Regions from separate parts of the Gilvimarinus sp. 1_MG-2023 genome, predicted to be linked through region 2. Evidence: predicted binding sites of a transcription regulator. Region 2 holds the regulator's gene; the other holds the start of a gene.
What was found. The regulator sigma-54, encoded in region 2, starts transcription at its own class of promoters, with help from an activator protein. The targets are predictions, from matches to a motif close to TGGCACANNNNTTGCNNT.
Positions count from the first base shown of each region.

Region 1: Q4563_RS04535 (formate/nitrite transporter family protein) is a predicted target of sigma-54. The motif match lies at 3,206-3,223, and genes of this name have one in related genera.

Region 1 is NZ_JAUOSC010000002.1:393,016-400,640, forward strand. It holds gene Q4563_RS04520 (hypothetical protein) at 1-68, shown strand, start outside; gene Q4563_RS04525 (phosphate ABC transporter substrate-binding protein) at 82-486, shown strand; gene Q4563_RS04530 (bifunctional protein-serine/threonine kinase/phosphatase) at 584-2,308, opposite strand; gene Q4563_RS04535 (formate/nitrite transporter family protein) at 2,354-3,166, opposite strand; gene Q4563_RS04540 (translocation/assembly module TamB domain-containing protein) at 3,455-6,997, opposite strand; gene Q4563_RS04545 (autotransporter assembly complex protein TamA) at 6,994-7,625, opposite strand, start outside.
Region 2 is NZ_JAUOSC010000003.1:202,513-210,137, forward strand. It holds gene Q4563_RS06415 (calcium/sodium antiporter) at 117-1,079, shown strand; gene Q4563_RS06420 (KpsF/GutQ family sugar-phosphate isomerase) at 1,125-2,090, shown strand; gene Q4563_RS06425 (KdsC family phosphatase) at 2,116-2,658, shown strand; gene lptC (LPS export ABC transporter periplasmic protein LptC) at 2,658-3,236, shown strand; gene lptA (lipopolysaccharide transport periplasmic protein LptA) at 3,223-3,750, shown strand; gene lptB (LPS export ABC transporter ATP-binding protein) at 3,752-4,477, shown strand; gene Q4563_RS06445 (RNA polymerase factor sigma-54) at 4,608-6,113, shown strand; gene hpf (ribosome hibernation-promoting factor, HPF/YfiA family) at 6,194-6,484, shown strand; gene ptsN (PTS IIA-like nitrogen regulatory protein PtsN) at 6,490-6,948, shown strand; gene rapZ (RNase adapter RapZ) at 6,954-7,625, shown strand, end outside.

The sequences.
Region 1 (7,625 bases), on a different contig from region 2:
ACATTGGCCCAGTGATTAATTATGACGATGCCGATATATTCTCGATTAAACTCGACGCAGCCTTTTAAGGGAGGATCAGCCATGAAATATTTTCTACTGACATTGTTGCTAGCATCCTCTGCGGCTCTAGCCGAGGTAGTGGTCATTGTGCACCCCTCCGGCCCCGACAGCATGGAGAAAAATCAGATACGCGACCTATACATTGGCCGCAGCAAACAACTGCCCGGCGGACAAACGGCCGACCCGATTGATCTTGCTCAGGGGCAGCAACTGCGCGATGAGTTCCACACCAAAGTCACTGGTCGCTCACAGGCTCAGCTCAATGCGTTTTGGTCTAAGCAGGTTTTTACCGGCAAGGGTCAGCCACCGCGTATGCTCGACTCTTCCGCCTCGGTAAAAGCGGCGGTAGCCAGCACACCAGGCGCGATTGGTTACATTGAAGCCAGCGAAGTAGACGGCAGCGTTAAGGTGACCTTCACCCCCTAGCCTCCTACAATGTAACAGTGCCATTAATAAAAACGGCGAGCCAATGCTCGCCGTTTTTATTTCCACGCAAAAACTTCCAGTTCCTGTTAACTTGCCTTCAGAGGTAATCCCCACCCCACTGCCAGAGTAAAAGAATTAACAACAAAAGTGATACCCCTTGCCAAAACCTGACCGGATTACGCTCAATAAACGGGCGCTGGGTTTGGCGTAAAAACTCTGGATTAGGGCGCTGTAAATCTAAGGCAAACTCGCTCAACTCGGCGTAGCGTTTGAGCGGTGTAATAGCGACTGCCCGCTTAAGCGTTTCATCCAACCAGCTAGGTAGATCTGGCCGGTGCGAAAGCAAGCTGGTGTATTTTAATCGCCTTTGCGCGGTCACTGAATGCGCCCTGGACACACTCGCACCATAGGGCAAATGGCCACCACTTAACATTTGATAAGCAATCACGCCCAGAGCAAAAATATCTGAGCGCTGGCTCGCTCTGGCCTGAATAAAGTATTCCGGCGCTGTGTATTGCGCCGTACCAACAATCTTTTGTGATGCTTGTGTTAACTCTTGCACACCGGCCACTCGCACCGCGCCAAAATCGATGATTTTTACCATGCCTTGATTATCGACCATGATATTCGCAGGTCTTAAATCCTGATGCAGCATCTCTTGCCGGTGAAAAGCCTGCACACCCCGTATTGCTTGCTCGAGTATATTTCGCACATCGACGGGGCTGGGCTCAGGGTGATCTTGCATCCACTGGGTCAATGTCTGACCTTCGATATACTCGCTCACTAAATATAAATATTGTCGAGCCCGAGTCGGCGTAACGCACCGCAACACATGGGCATTATCGATACGCTGTGCTATCCAATCTTCCGTTAAAAAACTTTCTAAATAAAGCGGATCAGTGCGCATTTCTTGCGATGGTGTTTTAATCACAACGCGCTCTTGCGTATCCATATCTTGCGCTAAAAACACATGACTGCGACTACTGATATAAAGCTCACGCAAAATTTTGTAGCCATCAAATTCCATGCGCGCTTGCAACCTAGGCGGCGGTCGCAATTGCGTGATTTGCTGCTGAACCTCAGACAACTGTCGTTCGGGAAGGTGTTCAATCTTTATCAATTGGGCACTGAGATTATCCTGACTACCACGCGAAAGCGCCAACTCGGTTAATGCCCGTGCCGCTGCATTCAAATCCGACTGCTCATCAATAGCACGGCTCACATCACCCGTCTCTATATATTCATACACCCCATCAGTGGCCAGAAAAAATATATCACCCACGGCTAAATCCCGCTCACAATAATCTAATTCAACATGATCATGAATGCCTAAAGCTTTAGTTAAATAACTGTTGTTGCGTGATTCATAGCGGCGGTGGTCTTGAGTTAACTGCTCTAGGGCACCGCTAACAACCCGATAAACTCGACTGTCGCCACTGTGAAAAATATGTGCGCTGTGTGACTTAAGAATAAGAGCGGCAAAAGTGCTGACGTACCCTTTGTCTTTGTTATAGCGATGAGGGCTGTTATAGGTTTGGCCGTGCAGCCATGAGTTGGTTGCCTGCAGAACACGCACTGCCGACTTTTTTACCGACCAGGCCTCTGAGGTGCAATAGTAATCGGTAAGAAAACTGGTGACTGCCATATCGCTGGCGATCTGGCTGACATCGCTACTGCTGATGCCATCGGCAATCGCAACCACCACACCTTTATAGCCGAGTAGCGGCTCTTTAGGTATGCAGGCACCCATCGCATCTTGATTAACCGACTTAGCCCCGGCGCACGTGTATTGGCCGAGGCTTATCTTTAATTGTTTTGGCATGCTAATAAGCGCTTACTGCATTCATCGGGCAAGCGCTTAAGCTCCTTATACAAGCTGCCTTTCAGGGCTGGTTTTAACATGTGTTAGGTAGAGCGGTAAGCCCACCAATAAGAGGCCACCAGCCAAGTTCCCCAAAACCGTGGGCAATTCATTCCACAGCAGGTAGTCACTAACGGTAAAGTCGCCGCCCATAATCATTGAGAAGGGGAATAAGAACATATTAACGATTGAGTGTTCAAAGCCCATAAAGAAGAAGAGCATAATCGGCATCCACATGGCGACCATTTTACCGCCAGCCGAGCTGGAAATCATGGCACCCACAACACCCATGGATACCATCCAGTTACACAACATGCCGCGAATAAAGATAGTTAACCAACCGGTAACGCCGTGCGCCTGATAGCCTACCGTACGCGATTCGCCGATAGCACTAACTTTCGCCGCGAGTAAACCACCATCCACTTTGTACCCATAGGTCAAGATAAATGACATAAAAAAGGCGACCATCATAGCGCCGGCAAAGTTACCAATAAACACTAACCCCCAGTTGCGCATCACACCGGCGAAGCTAACGCCTGGGCGCTTATCCAACAACGCCAGTGGCACTAAGGTAAACACACCGGTTAACAGGTCGAACTTCATCAGATACAACATGATAAAACCCACTGGGAATAATAACGCCCCAACCAGTGGCGAGCCGGTTTTCACGGTAACGGTGATCGCAAACATGGCCGCCAGCGCCAAAATGGCACCAGCCATAATGGCCCGTATTAGCGTGTCTTTGGTGGACATAAATACTTTTTGTTCGCCCGAATCAACCATCTTGGTAACGAATTCGGAGGGTTCTATATAGGCCATTGTCTTTTCCTTAGAAGTTTGCTCAGAGTTGCAATGACGTTAGCAACGGCTATGCCAAGCTCCGAAAAAAACAGCCAACCTATTGTTATTATTAAATTTTGCTAACACGTCAGGCAGCTAACAGGCATATAAAAACGGCTTAATGGCACCAACTTAACGCACAATGCACCACCAAACGCCTCACTACTAACCCGACAATAATTTGAACCCAACCAATAAGCACCACTTTGGAGCTTGCGTGTGCACCAAAATATTTTACCAACCCAATATAGGGCGATCTCACTGGAGTTAGCGCTCTAATGTGTAAATTAGATCCGCACTTTGAACCACCCCAGACTCTGCCTCAATTTGAAAATTATCGGATATAAAATAGGTCAGCCCTAAAGTCGAGACACTATCAAATAATCCGATGGCGTAATGAATGTAGATGTCTTTCGTCAAATACTTCCCCAGCCACAACTGACTGTTATCAACACTGTCTTCGGATTTGATGGTCAACTCATCCAGCCCAAATTTATTGGCAATGTCATCTGCCAAGAATTGGCCCTGCTTGACCCCCAATTTCGCTACTGCATTAATCAACATGCCTGCTTCACCCGATGAGGCAGAATTCAGTTTTTTGCCCGTGAACAACATCGACAATGCATTGCTTTCGGTTTGCTGAGGGCTGGAATAGATTTCAGTCGCTGGCTTTTGCAATGTGCCACCGATGACGATACCGACCTCCACATCCTCAACTTTGCGTGTAGCCGTGACGTTTAGCCCAGGGTTGTCCAGCGGACCTTGAAATGAGACCGTGCCTCGCTCAATAGCAAGCTGTTGACCATAAGCTTCGTATTTCCCATCGAGCACAACAATATCGCCTGTGGCGTAGAGTGCTCTTGTCGGCGTTTTATTTAAGGTTAACTTCCCTCCCAGCCCCGCTTTAAAACCGCTAGCCTCCACCTCAATTTCATCCCCAAGTGCAACTTGCAGGTTCATGTTAATAGGTAGACTCGAGCCTGTTGACGCCTCATCATCCAACACCACAACATCATTCGATACTTTAACCGCCCCCGTAGGCAGTGTCTTAATCACCGCTTTTGCTTTAGGAATAGCGGCAGAACCTTTGATGTTCACCGACTGCTCAGACGCGACAAGGGTGATGTCAGGGCTGACCCATAAATTTAATTCAGGCAACTGAACGACTTTGGCACGCTCGCCATTTAACTCGCCATCAATTTTCCAGTCACTGCCCAATGGATTTTCCACTTGAGCATGCAGCTTCAAAGCCCCCTCACTAGGGCTGGCACTGGCATCGAGCATTAAACTATTTTGATCGCCGCGCAGACTGGCATTAACGGCTGATAACTGAATACCCAAGGGCGGCAAATCCATCGAGGCTTCGTTAAGATCAACAGTAAGTGCCAGCTCTGGCTGAGACAAAAGCCCGTTAAGGCTGGCGTCAACCATAAGCTCACCGCGCAAATTTCTCACCCCGGGGGCGAACGCCATGAAGGGTCGCAAGTTATCAACATTGGCATCCAACTGGGCCTCGACTTTACCCGAGGCCAGCTCATAATTAGCCAGAGCTTTAACCTCGGCAAAACCCTCCACCGTGGTTATTGCCTTAGCTACTATGGAGGTGTCGTCGCCTTGAATATCAGCTCGAATTTGACCCAACTTATAACGCTCGGCCTTACCTTTACTGGCAACGTGAATTATTTCTGCCTCAAAAGAATCAACGTGGACACTCACTTTGCTCTCATCACCCAGCCAATCAACTTCACCAGCACCGTGCAGATACCCAGCTAGACTCATGTCTTTTTGTACCCAGGGGTCAAACAGCGATAGCGCCAAGCGCTCCAAATTAAAATGCGCTTTTATACCTGAGGCCGTCTGCCAGCGCCCTTCAAAGCAGGCGGCCAAAAGCTTGTTGCTGGCTTGAGTGTTAGCCGCATCACTGGCAGGTAGCATTTGCAAACATAAGGCTTCCAGTGATGCCTGGGTAGAAGAAAGCTCAATGGCGGCTGGTGCTGCTAGAGTGACATCTTCAACATAGGGAGAGCGCAAGCGCAAGGACTGCAAGTTACCAGCCCACTGAGATTGTTGCCACGCACCTTGCACACTGACCTGCAGCTGATTATCGAGATTGGTTTCCAGCTCTAGATCAAGTTGATGCTGACCGGCATCACCTTGCGCATTGAGTGATGCCGACTGTAACTTTCGACCATTTAAGTTAATGCCAAGGGCGCGAGCTTGCAGCCTCAAAGACTGAGCACTTACATCATCTGAGCCCGACTGCAACTGTAAAGACTCAACCGAATATCCCTGCCAACGAACATTTTCTGCATTGGCTTCACCGGTAAATGTTAGGTTGGGAAATGTTCCTGACAGCTGACCATTCGCTTGCAATTGACCGCCGAGGGCGGGGTCTATTTGCGCAAGCAATGGAGCGTTAATATTCCCCGTCAATTCAACAGTTTCCCCCCAAGCACCCTCAATATTCAATTGATTACCACCCAGAGATGCCATTAGGTTTTGTATCTGCCACTGGCCAGAAGCAAACTCAACCTGCCCTGCCCCCGCGACCATTAATGAGCGAAGCCGTCCCTCCAAATTTTCGATGTTGGCCGACATCGATAAGGCTTGCTCAGTCTTATGCCCTTGCGACTGCAAGGCAAACTGAATATTGCCCGGCCAGTCACTGACGTATACGCCGGGGTTTATATTTTCACCTTGCACGTTTAGTTGCCAACGAACGCCTTGCTGCCAACCTAGCTCGCCGGTTGCCGTCAGCGACGCCTGCCCCAAGGACAACTCAAATAATTGCGCGGTCATTCGCTCAAGGTTACCGTTAGCGCTTACCTGCAGCTGCAATGGGTCGAGCTCGGGCAAGCTTGCATTAACATCGGCGTTTATTTGGTAGGCAGGCAGCCAGCCTTGCAGTTGAACCTCGCCCGCTATTAAGTCCGGTTGCTGCTCACCTAAGTCAATAATCGATTGGGGTAGACGTTGTTCAGGCAAGTTCAACTGAGCTGTCAGCTCAGGATTAAATTCGATCTTATGTTGGCTCGCCGCCGTCATTAAATCGCCCGATAAATTGGCAACAAGCGGCATGCGGGTATTCACCGAATATTGTAAATTGCGCAGGTCACCACCGAGCGTTAGCTCTCCTTGCCAGATATTATTGTTCACAATCTCTGGCAGCTTTGAACGCCAAGACTCAACATCGGCGTCAAGCGATGGCAACTGCCACTCAAGGTTTGCATCCAAAGCATAGGGAAAGGCCAATTGAACACTCCCGTCTAACTGGATGTGGCTCTTATCAATCTCGATACGCAATCGCCTGACGTCAAGCTCGCCGACGCCGTAACTTGCCTCAGCCGCGATATGATCAACCACAACAGCATCGGCCTCGGCACTTTGCACACTTAGCTCACGGACATTGAGTTGTTTTAAGATAACTTTAAACGGCAGGTCTGGTTCGGGCCATTGCGCACTAGGCTCAGACGACGACTCGGTTGCACTGAGTTTTATTGCCACACCATGGACATCGAGCTGATCGATATACAGTGCGCCCCAAAAAATTCTATTAGGATGCCAATCCAGCGTGAGCTTTTGCATCGAAAGATCCAAGCCCGGCGTTTGATAACGAACATCGCTTAAGCGCACCCCTCGAATCAAAGCCCCACCTTGGTAGGTAAACTGTACACCGGTAAAGCTTTTCACCTGTGTTAACAACCAGTGTGTACCGAGCTCAGTCGCCAGCACAGAACCAATAATAAGCAGCGTCGACATTAAGAATAATGCAACACTCAGCAGGACACGCTTCAACCAACGTTTAATCATAAATCCGGCCCCACACTTAAGTGCAATCGCCAGCCTTTATGACCATCAAGTGCTTTGGCGATGTCCGCACGCACTGGCCCAACAGGAGACAACCAACGCACCCCCATCCCCACACCGCGATAGGACTCGACATAGCTTCCATTAAAAGCACTGCCTTCATCCACAAATGCCGCCAAGACAACATCACCATAAACTTTGCGGTCGTACTCAATTGAGCCCGTCAGCAAGCGCGAACCACCGATGACGATATCATCGTCGTTGAGCGGCCCCACATTTTTGTAGTCATAACCGCGAATACTGGCATCGCCACCAGCAAAGAAACGCTGCGATATAGGTAACTTCGAAAAATCATCAACCTCGGTTATGCCCCCATCAAGTCGGAATAACAACCGCCCCTCCCCCGCGGGCAATATAAATTTGAAGCGGCCAAATGCCTGTGCAAAGTTAGTGCTCGAACCCGTTGATTCACTGGCGCCTTTTAAGCGAACAAATACACTCCAGCCCCGCCGAGGGTACTTCACACTGTCAGTTGTTGTGGTGTAGGTGGTGCTAAACATAGGAATGATCAGCTCCGATGTCGTGATGGGGCCGTCACCAAAATAGAATTCTTCTTCCTCTACACTCAAGC
Region 2 (7,625 bases):
GCGTAACACTATACCATCTCACCTCGCTGCCACCCACTTATAAAGCGGTATGCAACTGCGCCTTTTGGCGCCACCCAGTATAAACTGAGATTCAACCCACACCCTGAGAGCCCTCTATGACCGACCTCTGGCTACCCGCGCTACTCGTACTGGTAGGCTTCGCCGGCCTGATTTGGAGCGCCGATAAATTTGTTGGCGGTGCCGCCGCGTTAGCGAATAACTACGGTGTTTCAAAGCTAATCATTGGCCTAACCATTGTGGCTCTGGGCACCTCTGCACCGGAAGTACTAGTCTCCTTAAATGCATCTTTGCAAGGTCAAGGCGACTTGGCTATTGGCAACGCCTTGGGGTCCAACCTCGCCAATATAGGCTTGGTACTGGGTGCGACTGCGTTAATCGCCGCACTGCCGGTACAAAATCATTTACTTAAAACCGAAATGCCGGTTTTACTATTGATCACCGCGCTGGCAGGTTGGTTCCTTTGGGATGCGCACTTATCCCGAGGTGAAGGCGTTGCACTTCTCCTTGCCCTACCCTGTGCTATGGCGCTGATTATCTGGAGTAAACGTCACCACCCGGAAGAGATCGACGACGACATCCCCAACATGAGCCGGGGACGGGCTCTGTTCTGGTTTGTGTTTGGCCTGGCCGCTCTGGTGGTGAGCTCGGATATTCTCGTGCGCGGCGCCAGCGACCTTGCTCTTCACTTTGGAGTTAGCCCCCTGGTCATTGGGCTGACCGTCGTCGCGGTGGGCACCAGCCTGCCCGAACTTGCCGCCTCGGTAACCAGCGCTCTCAAAGGCCATCACGATATCGCCATTGGCAATGTTATCGGCTCCAACCTATTTAATTTATTGGCAGTTATGTCGCTGCCCGGTGTGATTGCCCCTCTGGCTATGGAGCCGGCGGTATTTCACCGAGATTATCTCGCCATGGCGGCATTAACGGCCCTGCTCGCCCTAGCTTTACTGGTCAGCGCTTTTGTTTACCGCCGCCGCGGAGGCCCCCGACTGGGCAAGCTGATGGGTGTTGTGTTTCTTGCGATATACGCAGGCTACTACTTTATTCTTCTCGGCTGATAGAATAGGAACAGAACCGCTGACTAAGAGTAACGAAAAGCACTTATGACCGACTTTGACTTTATCGCTTCGGCTAAACGCACCATTGAGCAGGAGGCCCTTTCGGTCGCAGCCTTGGGCCAGCGCGTCAACGGTAACTTCGCCCGAGCCTGTCAACTTATGCTCGGCTGTAAGGGGCGCGTTATCGTTTCCGGCATGGGGAAATCCGGCCATATGGGCAAAAAAATTGCCGCGACACTGGCCAGCACCGGCACCCCAGCCTTCTTTATGCATCCCGGCGAGGCCAGCCACGGCGACCTCGGCATGCTAACTCGCGATGATATTTTGCTGCCCATTTCTTACTCGGGCAACTCCAGCGAGCTGATTACTCTTCTGCCCCTGATCAAGCGCCTAGGGGTTCCCATGATTGCCCTAACCGCCAACCCCGACTCCACCTTAGCCAAGAGCTGCGACATTCATCTATCAATTGAAGTTGAGCGCGAGGCTTGTCCATTGGCACTAGCCCCCACGTCCAGCGCCACAGTCACCACCGTCCTGGGCGACGCGCTGGCCATCGCCTTGCTGGAAGCGCGTGGTTTCACGGCCGAAGATTTTGCCTTCTCACACCCGGGCGGCACCTTGGGGCGCAAGCTACTGCTCAAGATCGAAGACCTGATGCACACCGGCCCCCAGCTACCCATCTCCAGCCCCGAGGACTGCCTGTCAAAAGCTCTGCTAGAGATGAGCAGCAAAGGCTTCGGTATGACCACCATCCTTGAAGGCGAGAAGCTTATTGGCATTTTTACCGACGGTGATCTGCGCCGCCAAATAGATAAGGGCATTGATATTCACTCTGCCATCATGCGTGACATCATGACCCCCAACCCCACGACCATCGCCCGTGACACCTTAGCGGCTGAAGCCTTAAAAGTGATGGAAGAAGCCAAGATTACCGCACTGGTGGTCACCGAAGGCGACCGGGCCTGTGGCATCTTACATATGCACGACCTTTTGCGGGCGGGTGTGGTCTAATGCCCTCAGATACAAGTACTTACTTATGACTCAACAAACACTGGCACTGGCCAAACAGATAAAATTGCTGATTCTCGATGTCGACGGCATTCTGTCCGATGGCAAGCTTTACTATGACAATCACGGCAACGAGATGAAAAGTTTTTGCACCCAAGACGGACAAGGCATTAGGAGCCTGCAAAAGTACAGTGATGTCCGAGTTGCCATTATCACAGGGCGCAAGAGCGAGATCGTCGCCCGGCGCGCTAAAGAGCTGGGGGTAGATTTGGTGATACAAGGCCGCGAAGATAAATGGCAAGCGCTGCAAGAGGTGTTTGACCAGCTTAATTTAAAACCCGAAGAAATTGCCCACATGGGTGATGACTGGCCCGATTTATCCATCATGACACGCGTGGGCCTGGCCCTAACCGTTCCCAACGCGCACGCTTCGGTAGCTGAATACGCGCACTGGGTCAGTCACCGTAACGGCGGCGATGGCGCCGTACGCGAAGCATGCGATTTACTCCTGCAAGCGCAGGGGCACTATCGCGCGGCCATTGGCCAGCACTTACCGCCAGAGCAAGCTTAATGCGACCTCGTCAACCGCGATCCTGGATTATTACCATTGCGCTGGTCAGCGGTTTGCTGTACAGCGCCTTGCAATACTCACCCAACGATTTAGTAAAAGGCGCCGGCGAGACGAGCACCCCAGATTTTCCCGAGGTTTATCTAGTAGAAATGACCGATCGCTCATTCGATGACAGCGGCCGACTGACCCACACCCTTAAAGCGCGCCAAGTCACCTACTTTAAAACCGCTGATACCACCGAGGGTTATATTGAGCAACCGGAACTCACTTTTCTGAGTGAGAATTCCAGTCACCCCTGGCACCTAGTCGCCAACCAGGGAATAGCGGATATTGAACAACAGACTCTTCAGCTAAGCGGCACCGTCAACGCTTATAGCGAGCATCCACGCTACGGCCGACTGGATGTCACTACCGAAGATCTCTTAGTAAACACTCACGAGCAAATTGCCACAACAGATAAACCTGTTACCATGCAAAGCGCTCGCGGCACTACCAGCGCCGTCGGCTTATCCGCCGATCTCGACTCAGGTCGTGTGGCACTGCTGTCTGAGGTAAAAGGTATTTATGCTCCCGACTAAAAGGCTTCCCGCTAAACTGAAGCACTGCGTACTCACTGTGCTATTGGCAATCGTCAGCACAACTGCTTTTGGCCTACCCAGTGATCGCGAGCAAAATTTTGAGCTGCAAGCGAACCAGCAAACGTTCGATCAGAAAAATGGTCGTGTTACATACACTGGCGAGGCCCGCCTACAGCAGGGCTCACTGATCATCCGCGCCAACACCATTGTGGTTCAATTCGATCAAGACAATAGCGTTGAACAAATCACTGCCGAGGGCTCACCCGCCCACTTTGAGCAGCAACCGAGCATTGATCGCGGCGTGGTTAGCGCTAAGGCGGGCATTATTACCTACAACAGTGCCAACAATACCGTATCGCTAAGTAAAGGCGCTTTACTGGAGCAAGACGGCGCGGTTATGCAAGGTCATGAGATTCGCTACGACATCAACCGCGAACTGGTCAGCGCCGAAGGCGATCATGAATCTGACCAACCCATTCAAATGACCATCCCCCCGGCACTGATAGAGCAGTAATATGTCGACACTACGCGCAGATAATCTGGCCAAAAGCTATAAAGGGCGCCAAGTCGTCATTGATGTTTCCCTAAGCGTATCAAGCGGCGAAATAGTCGGCCTACTCGGCCCCAACGGGGCGGGGAAAACGACTTGCTTTTACATGATTGCCGGCCTGGTTCGCGCCGATAAAGGCAAAGTGGCCATCGACGATCAATCCCTGACACATATGCCCATCCACGGGCGTGCCCAAGCGGGTATTGGCTATCTACCACAAGAGGCTTCAGTATTTCGTAAATTATCTGTCGCGGATAATATTCTCGCCATATTGCAAACTCGCAAGGAGCTTTCTAAGGCCGAACGCGAAGAGCAGTTAGAGTCACTACTGCAAGAGTTCCACATCACCCACATTCGCGACAGCCTGGGCATGGCTCTGTCAGGCGGTGAAAGACGGCGGGTAGAAATAGCGCGAGCCCTTGCCACCGACCCTAAGTTTATCCTCTTAGATGAACCCTTTGCCGGGGTCGACCCTATCTCCGTCAGCGATATCCAACAGATTGTCCTCCACTTAAAAGACCGCAATATCGGTATACTGATTACCGACCACAATGTCCGTGAAACCTTAGGTGTATGCGAAAAAGCGTATATCGTCAGCGAAGGGCATATCATCGCCGAAGGCAGTTCAGAACAAGTACTGAACAATGCGAAAGTGCGCAAAGTTTACCTTGGCGAGCATTTTATGCTCTAAAAGCCGGTTCGCCACCTTGACATATACTTAATTCTCCTTGTTAGGCATAAAGATTGCTAGGAGCTATTGCTTGGGGGCGACATGCTGACTAAACTCAAACCATAGTCTGCAAGATCGTACTGAAGAAGCCATGAAACAATCGTTACAATTAAAACTGGGCCAACAGCTCACTATGACCCCCCAACTGCAACAGGCGATTCGTCTGCTGCAGTTGTCGACCTTGGACCTCCAGCAGGAGATCCAAGAGGCGCTGGATTCCAATCCCATGCTGGAAACCGAAGAGAACAACGAGCCTAGCACCGAGGCGGAAAAAAAATCCGAACAAGAAGCTGCTATTAATGAGACCAGCAGCCTCACTCAAGAATCCGCCAAAGCCACTGAAACCGAACCTGAAAACAATGCTGAAGGCGATTGGAACGAAGAAATCCCTCAGGACCTCCCGGTGGACACCAGCTGGGATGATGTTTACGAGAGCTCTGCGCCGGCACTACCGGCCAGCAACTACGAGGGCGACGACTCAGATTTCGAAAGCCGTCGTGGCAGTACTGAAACACTGTACGACCACTTAATGTGGCAACTCAATTTAACACCGATGTCTGAGCGCGATGAAATCATCGCTCTGGCCATTATTGACGCTGTAGAGCCCAGCGGGCTGCTGAGCGTTACTCTGGAAGAAATTTTTGAAGGCTTAGCACCCAACTTCGAAGAGCTTGAACTGGATGAGGTGCAAGCTGTACAGCACCGATTGCAACAATTCGATCCATCGGGAATCTGCAGCGAGAATTTAGAGCAGTGTCTGTTGGTTCAGCTGACCCAATTTGCCGCCGACACACCTTTTTTGGATGCCGCCAAGCAAATCGTTCAACAATATCTCCCCATGCTCGCCAGCCGCGATTACCGGCAATTAATGCGCAAAACACGCTTAAAAGAGCCAGAGTTAGCGCAGGCGGTTGCCCTAATCAAAACCCTCAACCCCCACCCGGGTGACGCTATTGACACTCGCGAAACCGAGTATGTCGTGCCCGACGTATTTGTCGATAAACGTGAAGGGCGCTGGACCGTTGAGCTTAATCCGGATATAGCTCCCCGGTTACGAATCAACTCCGATTACGCATCACTGGTTAAAAGAGCCGATTCCAGCAGCGAAAACACCTTTTTGAAAAACAATTTACAAGAGGCCCGCTGGTTTCTAAAAAGCTTACAAAGTCGTAACGAAACCCTGTTGAAAGTCGCCACCTGTATTGTGGAAAAGCAACGAGGATTTCTGGAGTATGGCGCAGAAGCCATGAAACCCTTGGTGTTACACGATATCGCCGAGTTGGTAGAAATGCATGAGTCGACTATTTCGCGGGTGACTACGCAGAAATATATGCACACCCCCCAGGGTATTTTTGAGCTGAAATACTTTTTTTCATCTCACGTCAGCACCGATTCAGGCGGTGAGTGTTCGTCTACTGCAATCCGCGCTATCATTAAGAAATTGGTGGCAGCTGAAAACTCGAAAAAACCACTCAGCGACAGCAAAATTACCGACATGCTGGCCGAGCAGGGAATAAGGGTCGCACGGCGAACGATTGCCAAGTATCGAGAGTCGCTCAATATTCCACCATCAAATGAACGTAAAAGCATTGTCTGATACAGTCTGTTTATGCACCGGTGGCACTATTGCGGCCGGCTGGGTGGGATAGGCCCACCCTGATTCAGGAGGATAGCTATATGCAAATAAACATCAGCGGTCATCACATTGAGGTAACCGAAGCAATTGAAGAGTATGTTCATAATAAATTTGCAAAGTTAACGCACCATAATGACCTCATCACCAGCATTAATGTTTTTCTCACTGTGGAAAAACTAACCCAAAAAGCTGAAGCGAGCATACATGTCAGCGGCAAAGACATTTTTGCTAATGCAGACTCCGAAGATCTCTACACCGCCATTGACGCCCTTACCGACAAGCTTGACCGTCAAGTGATCAAACACAAAGAAAAGCTGAAAAGCCACAGATAATACTCATGGAAATCTCTCAAATATTATCCCCAGAACGCACCCTATGCCATATCGAAGGGGTCAGTAAAAAGCGCGCACTAGAGATCCTCGCCAATACCATTGCCGAGAACTCACCCATGCTCGACGCCGATGACGTATTTCGGCGTTTAATCGCGCGGGAGAAGCTCGGTTCTACCGGTATTGGCCATGGCATCGCCATCCCCCACTCACGCATACCAGGTTGCGACTGTACATTGGGCGCACTAATCACCTTAAAAGACCCCATTGACTTCGATGCAATGGATGGTGAACCGGTCGATGTATTATTTGCCATGCTGGTTCCCGAGGAGTCATGTGACGAACACTTAAAAACGCTGGCCGCGCTGGCCAGCGCGCTTAATGACAATCAGTTTCGCCAGGCATTGCGGTCTGCGCAAAACCCGCAAGCGCTTTTTGCCGCTGCCACCCAGTCACCAGCAGGCTAACCACTATGCATTTGGTGATTGTCAGTGGTTTGTCGGGCTCGGGGAAAAGTACCGCGCTAAACGCGCTGGAAGATGCCGGTTATAACTGTATCGATAACTTACCGGTAAGCCTGCTGCCTGCGCTAATCACTCAAATTCAACTGCACAAAGACGCGGACAATCAAAATTTTGCCATTGGCATCGATATTCGCGACGCTTGGCAAGACTTAGAAATTTTCCCCTCAATGGTAGGACATCATAAAGATGCTCACCTACCCTTTACCGTTGTCTTTCTAGACGCTGAAACCAAAAAAATTGTGCAGCGGTTCAGTGAAACTCGACGTAAACACCCACTGAGTGACAAACATCGCCACTTGACCGCAGCAATTGAAACCGAACACCAGTTACTTGAGCCCATGCGAGATGCGGCAGATCTTGTCATCAACACTACGGATCTAAACCTGCATCAGTTGCGCGAGCTGATTAAATCTCGTATTGCCGAACCTCACTCAGATGGCATGGCAGTATTATTTGAGTCATTTGGCTTTAAACACGGCCCGCCCAACAATGCCGACATCGTGTTTGATGCACGCTGCCTACCCAATCCGCACTGGAAGCAAAGTCTACGCAGCCAAACTGGACGCGACGTCGATGTTATTGATTTTCTAGATTCAGAACCGCTAGTACAAGACATGCTA